2 regions of the Rhodoplanes sp. P11 genome follow, and region 2 is predicted to be linked to the other one. Evidence: riboswitches for the same ligand, from Rfam matches in the RefSeq annotation. Region 2 holds a riboswitch; the other holds the start of a gene.
The links. A riboswitch is a leader RNA that binds a small molecule or an ion and turns the genes downstream of it on or off. The one in region 2 is predicted to bind cobalamin.

Region 1 (3,391 bases), on a different contig from region 2:
GGCCACCTGCATATCCGCGAGACCTGGGTGGTGTTCGAGGAGGCGAAGCGCCGCGGCGTCTCCCGCCTGGTGCTGACCCATCCGGAGGACATCGTGGAGGCGACGCTCGACGACGTGCGCGGCCTGGTGCGACTCGGCGCCCATGTCGAGCACTCGCTGTGCATGTTCCTCGAAGGCTCGAAGTTCAAGACGCGCAGCGCCGAGGACCTGCGGGCGCTGATCGACGCGGCCGGCGTCGACCGCACCATCCTGTGCTCCGATCTGGGTCAGACCGGCGTGTTCTCGCCGCTCGAAGGATTCCGCCGCGGGGTCCGGCTCTGCCTCGATCTCGGCTACGACGACGCGGCGATCCGGGCGATGGTGTCGACCAATGCGGCGCGCGTCTTCGGCCTCGAGGCCGACGTCGCCGCGGTGACGGGCGCTCTCTCGGCGCCGGCTCAGACTGTTTCCGGGTGATTAGTTCGCCGTCGTTCCGGGGCGCGGGCGACCAGCCCGCGAACCCGGAACCCAGCGAAACACGTCATCGCGCGGCAGACTCTGGACTCTCGGCTGGATTCCGGACAGCCGCTTCGCCGCTTCCGGAATGACCATCCAACGGATCAGCCGGATCTCGTATCAGACGACGAGCAGCAGCGCCGCCGCGGCGACGAGCGCGACAGCACCCGTGTAGGCCACCCGGTAGAGCCGCAGCGCCCGGACGATGTCGTCGGCGGTCGCCTCGGCGCGGCCGTCGCCCATCCAGGCGGCGTCGACGCCGATGCCGCCATAGATCCGCGGACCGGCGAGCCGCAGGCCCAGCGCCCCCGCCATGGCGGCCTCCGGCCAGCCGGCATTGGGCGAGGTGTGGCGGCGGGCGTCACGCCGCATCGCCCGCCAGGCCCCGGCCGCCGAGGCGCCCGGCACCACCGCGGCGGCGGCGACCAGCATCAGCCCGGTCAGCCGCGACGCCGGCAGGTTGACGAGGTCGTCGAGGCGCGCCGCCGCGAAGCCGAAGGCGCGGTGGCGCGGCGTCTTGTGGCCGATCATGCTGTCGGCCGTGTTGACCGCCTTGTAGGCCAGCATGCCGGGCAGGCCGCCGACCAGGAACCAGAAGGCCGGCGCGGTGACGCCGTCGGAGGCGTTCTCGGCCAGGCTCTCGATGGCGGCGCGGGCGACGCTGGCGGCGTCGAGGGTGGCGGGATCGCGGCCGACGATGCGGGCGACCGCGCGGCGACCCCCGGCGAGGCCGTCCTGGTCGAGCGCCCGGGCGACCGCGGCGACATGGCGATCGAGGCTGCCGGTGGCGATCAGGCTGGTCGCGGCGAGCACCGCCAGCACGGCGCCGAGCGGTGCCGTCGCCACCGCGATCGCCTCGATCACCAGCCCGGCCGCGATCGCCAGCCCGAGCAGCAGGACCACGGTGGCGACGCCGGCGGCCCGCCGCCTCGCGTCCGCGATGTCGGGGCGGTTGAGCCGCCGATCGAGGGTGGCGATCACGGCGCCGAGCCACGTCACCGGATGGCCGATCGCCCGGAACAGCGGGTCCGGATAGGCGACCGCCGCCTCCAGGCAGGCGGCGACGACGAGGACGAGGCTGCGGTCGGCGAAGTCGAGCATCGGGATTGGCTGCGGGCTCGGTCGGTTGCGTCGCCCGCGCGGCGGCCCGGCCGCGACGGAATCACCGCCATCATACCGCGCCGGCTGCGGATTCCAGGGGCGGCCGGGCCGGCTCGCGTCCTTGTGCGGCCGCGGCCCGCATGGTTATATGGCTCGTCGCCGGTGCCTCTCGACCGAGAGGTGAAACGGGAACGCGGTGCGGGCTCGTCCTTTGGACTGCGCCCAAGTCCGCGGCTGCCCCCGCAACTGTGAGCGGAGCCTATCGTCCCGATGCCACTGGTCCCCACCCCGGGGGCCGGGAAGGCGGACGACCCGATCCGCGAGCCAGGAGACCGGCCGGCGACGGCAGGCCCGCGCGTCCGCTCGCGCTCCACGCCTGCCCGGTTTTGCGCTCGTTCGACGGCGGGTCGACGGAGGAAGCGTCTTGGACGGCACCGATGCGGCAACGACGGCCGGCACCACCGGGGTGCGGCTGCGCGTCCTCGAACGGCTTCCGGTGCTGCTGCTGGGCAGCCTGGTCGTCCTCCTGCTGCTGCTGTCGCTCGGCATCGGCCCGGTGAGAGTGTCGCCCGGCGCCGTGCTGGCGGCGCTCGCCGGCGGCGGCACCGAGGAGACCCGCATCATCGTCCAGGAGATCCGGCTGCCGCGGGCCATCCTGGCGGCCGCGGTGGGCGCCTCGCTCGGCCTGTCGGGAGCGGCGCTCCAGGGGCTGTTGCGCAACCCGCTGGCGGCGCCCGAGCTGTTCGGCGCCCCGCAGGCGGCGGCGCTGGGCGCCGTGCTGGTGATCGCCACCGGGCTTGCCGACGTCCTGTCCTTCGTGCTGCCGATCGCCGCCATCGCGGCCGCCTTCGTGTCGGTCTTCGCCCTGCTCGTGGTCGCCGGCCGCAACGCCTCGCTGCTGCTCCTCATCCTGTCCGGTCTCGCGCTGTCGAGCCTCGCCGGCGCCGGCACGGCGCTGACCATGAATCTGGCGCCCAATCCGTTCGCGGCCCTGGAGATCTCGTTCTGGCTGCTGGGCTCGCTGGAGGATCGCAGCCTGCGCCATGTGGTGCTGGCCCTGCCGTTCATCGTGGCGGGCGCCGCCGTGCTGGCGTCGCAGCGCCACGCCTTCCGGCCACTCGGCCTCGGCGAGGAGGCGGCGGCGAGCCTCGGGGTCGACGTCGCCCGCACCCGTCTCCTCGTCATTCTCGGGGTGGCGCTCGGCGTCGGCGGCTCGGTCGCGGTGTCCGGCACCATCGGCTTCATCGGGCTGATCGGGCCGCATCTGGTGCGGCCGCTGGTCGGCTACGATCCGGCGCGGCTGATGCTGCCGAGCGCCCTGGGCGGCGCCGCGCTGCTGTTGTCCGCCGACATCGCGGTGCGGCTGCTGCCGGCCACCACCAGCGTCCGGGTCGGCGTGCTGACGGCGCTGATCGGCGTCCCCTTCTTCCTGTGGCTGATCATGCGGGAGCGCCGCGCCCTCGGGGGCGGGCTCGGATGAGCGCCGCACCCTATCTGGTCGCCGACGGTCTGCGGGTCGCCCTCGGCGGCCGCCCGGTGGTTCACGACGTCTCGCTGGCGCTGCCGCGCGGCCACCTCGCGGCGCTGGTCGGTCCCAACGGGGCCGGCAAGACCTCGCTGCTCCGGGCACTAGCCGGGCTGGTGCCGGCGCAGGGCCGGGTGATGCTCGGCGGCGACGACATGGGCGGGCTCTCGGCCCGCGAGCGCGCCCGCCGCTTCGCCTATCTGCCGCAGGGCCATGTGGTGCACTGGCCGCTGCCGGTGCGCGACATCGTGGCGCTCGGCCGCTATCCGC
Region 2 (3,391 bases):
CAGCGCGTGATCGACCTTGTCGGCGAGCGCGCGCGCCGCCGGATCGGCGCCCGGGCGGTCGCGCATGTGGTTCAGCAGCGCGCGGGTGCCGGCGAGATACGCGTGAGCGCAGCCGTTGAACGGGCTCTCCTCGTCGGTCAGCGTGCCCGGCATCAGCCCGAACAGGCAGAAGGCGTGCTGGATCTTGGTGTAGTTCAGCAGCCGGCGGAAGGTCTCGTCGGTGCGGGCGGTGCGGGCCGCGAGGTCCAGAATGGCGGCGCGGTTCTGCTCAATCACCAGCATCTGGCCGTGCGAGAGGCTGTCGATCGGGATGCCGTCGGTGCGGCCGGCGCCGGCGCGGTGGGCCGCCGCCGGTGCCGCCGTGAGAAGGAGCGCGAGCCCGGCCGCTGCCGCGGCGAGACCGCGCCTTGGGCGGGTGGCGGGCCGGGTCACGGCGCGGCGCCGCCCGGCCGTGCGGTGGCTCCTCCCGGGCGTGCCCGCAAGCTGCGCTCGGTAAGCGCCCCGAACACCAGGCCGAGCATCGTCCACAGCGCGAGCTGGGTGCCGAGCGAGGCGGCGCGGAACTGCCACAGCACGGCGGCCGGGAAGGTCTCCGGCACCTCGTCGACCGAGGGCAGCACCGCCATCACTACCGCCATGGCGACCAGATAGGCGACGATGCCCGCCAGGGCGGCGTTCCAGGCGCCGAGCCGCGCGTGCAGGCGGCGGCCGAGGCCGAGCGCCGCGACGGCGGTCAGCACCGAGAAGCCCATCATGGCGACGAACAGCCACGAGCGTGTGGTCAGCGTCTCGGCGCTGGCGGCGCCGGGCGGATTGGCCGGATACTTGAGCTGCGGCATCAGCACCAGCACCACGAAGCCGGCGAGCGCCAGCACGAGCGCCGTGGTGCGCGGCTCGACGCGGCCGATCCGTCCCTGGGCGTACGCGAAGGCGAGCCCGAAGGCGCCGCCGGTCGCCCCGCCCAGCACCACGAGGCCGGTCAGAAGACCGAGCGTGCTCTGCACGGCACGGCTGACGATCTCGGGTGAGGGAGCCTCACCGGCGGCGTGGCCGGCATGCTCCTCGAACGCGATGGCGAGCTCGAGCGGCGGCTCGCCGATCAGCCAGGCGACCACGAAGGCGAGCAGTCCCGCGAGGATGCCGGACAGCATCCCCCGGACCAGCAGGGTCCGAGCCATGATGGGCCGCTATCGGCTCAGTGGCAGGGGAAGCCGAGCAGATGCCGGGCGTCGTGGACGAACTCGTGCACCGTGGTGCCGTCGAAGATGGCGGCGGCGCCCTGCTCGGCGCCCACGAACCAGACGGCGGCGAGGCCGACCAGCGCCGCGAAGGCGGCCCAGGGCAGAATCTCGCGAACCGGAACGACCGGAAGCTCGGACGATCCGGCGAGGCCGGGCAGAGTCGCGATGTCGGACATGAGGTCTCCTCTGGGATTGCGCGTCCCGTTCGAGTGCGGCCGGCTCGCGTGCGGCCCGCCGATGCGGACCGCCGAGGGCCGGAGTCCCCGCGGATCGAGATCCGCAGGACGTGGAGCCGGGGTCTGACTTGCGATCCTCGCGCGAGGACCGCACACAGTGGCGCGACCGTGCCGGACTTGCACCGGCTTCCCGTCTCCGACAGTCGCCGGATGATGGCGCCGACACCCGGGGAAGTCAACGAACCATGACACTGCCACTCCGACGTTCAGGCATGCCGCATTCGGCCCTGCTGTCGGCAGCATGACGATGCGCCTGCTGCTGCTCGCTTGCGCTGCCACCTCCGCCACGCGGGCGGGCCGGTTCCCGGAGGACGAGCCCCTCGACGCGGCGACCGTGGCAGCGCTGCCCGGGCTCGCGGCCCGCCTGCCGCGGGTCGATGCCGCACTCGCCGGGCGGGAGCGGCGTGCCGGCGAGACCGCGGCGGCGCTCGGCCTCGCGGCCGAGCCGGTCGCGGCGCTCGACGACCTCGACCACGGCCGCTGGCGGGGCCGCGCGCTCGCCGAGATCGTCGCGGCGGAGCCGGACGCGCTGGCGTCGTGGCGGGCCGATCCGGCCGCCGCGCCGCATGGCGGCGAATCGGTGGCGGCCCTGCTGGCGCGGGTCGGCGCCTGGCTGGACGGCAGGCCGCCGAATCGCCGGCTGATCGCGGTCACCCATCCGGCGGTGCTGCGGGCCGCCGTCGTCCATGTGCTGGCGGCGCCGGCCGCCGCGTTCTGGCGGATCGATGCCGCCCCGCTCGCAATGGTCGATCTTCGTCACGACGGCCGCCGCTGGGCCTTGCGCTCCGCCACGCTCGATGCGTTCTGGGCGATGGGAGAAGGCGCGGAGGGAGTCGGATCACGATGACGGAGGCGGGTGGCAGCGAGCTTCTGCGTCAGCACGGCGGGCGGATCGACGCCGCGGCGCGCCTCTATCCGCAGGCGCCGACGCCGTGGCTCGACTTGTCGACCGGCATCAGCCCGCACGCCTATCCGCTGCCGCCGATCCCGCCCGAGGTCTGGCAGCGGCTGCCGCTCGGGCGTGATCTCGCGGCCCTCGAAGCGGCGGCGCGGAGCGCCTATGGCTGCCCGGCCGGCATGGTGCTGGTGCCGGTGCCGGGCAGCGAGATCGCCATCCGGATGATGCCGTGGCTGGTGCCGGCACGGTCGCGGGTCGGCCTGCTCGGTCCGACCTATCCGTCGCACGCGGCGGCGTGGGAGGGCAGCGGCGCCGTGGTGCGGCCGCTCTCAGGTCTGCCGCCGCCGGATGCCGACGACCTCGACGTCGTCGTGCTCGCCAATCCCAACAACCCGGACGGCCGTGTGGTGGCGCGGGCCGATCTCCTCGCCTTCGCGGAACGGTGGGGCGCCGCCGGCCGCCGCCTCGTCGTCGACGAGGCGTTCGCCGATGTGGCGCCGGAGGTGTCGCTGCTCGCCCTCCCGGCCCTGCCGCCGGGCCTCGTGGTGCTGCGCTCGCTCGGCAAGTTCTTCGGGCTCGCCGGCCTGCGGGTCGGCGTCGTGGCGGTGGCCGCAGCGGACGCGCCGGCGTGGCGGCAGCGCCTGGGCGACTGGCCGGTGGCCGGGCCGGCTTGCGTGATCGCCACCGCGGCGCTCACCGATGCGGGCTGGATCGCCGCCATGCGGGCGCGGCTCGCCGCCGACCGGCGACGGCTCGACGCGCTGCTGGCGGCCGGCGGCATCGCGCCGTGCGGCGGCACCGACCTGTTCGTGCTGGCCGAGGGGCCTGCGGGCATCGATCTCGTCGACCACTTCGCTCGCGCCGGAATTCTGGTGCGCGGCTTCGCCGGGGCGCCCGACCGCATCCGGGTCGGCCTGCCGGGCGCGGAGGCCGAATGGTCGCGGCTCGCCGCCGCGATCGATCTCATTCCCCGCCGCTGCGCCGCGGCGGCGCGATGAGGCGATCGATGGCGGCGC

Region 1: another riboswitch for cobalamin. It lies ahead of ACFQUV_RS02970 (iron ABC transporter permease); the one in region 2 lies ahead of ACFQUV_RS23560 (CbtB domain-containing protein).

Annotation. Positions count from the first base shown of each region.
Region 1 covers NZ_CAXWGY010000001.1:654,509-657,899, forward strand. Annotated here, with positions in the region: gene ACFQUV_RS02960 (DUF6282 family protein) at 1-456, shown strand, start outside; gene cbiB (adenosylcobinamide-phosphate synthase CbiB) at 616-1,596, opposite strand; cobalamin riboswitch at 1,740-1,952, shown strand; gene ACFQUV_RS02970 (iron ABC transporter permease) at 2,063-3,076, shown strand; gene ACFQUV_RS02975 (ABC transporter ATP-binding protein) at 3,073-3,391, shown strand, end outside.
Region 2 covers NZ_CAXWGY010000021.1:160,281-163,671, reverse strand. Annotated here, with positions in the region: gene ACFQUV_RS23570 (hypothetical protein) at 1-432, opposite strand, end outside; gene ACFQUV_RS23565 (CbtA family protein) at 429-1,178, opposite strand; gene ACFQUV_RS23560 (CbtB domain-containing protein) at 1,196-1,417, opposite strand; cobalamin riboswitch at 1,514-1,660, opposite strand; gene ACFQUV_RS23555 (histidine phosphatase family protein) at 1,719-2,324, shown strand; gene cobD (threonine-phosphate decarboxylase CobD) at 2,321-3,373, shown strand; gene tcuB (tricarballylate utilization 4Fe-4S protein TcuB) at 3,339-3,391, opposite strand, start outside.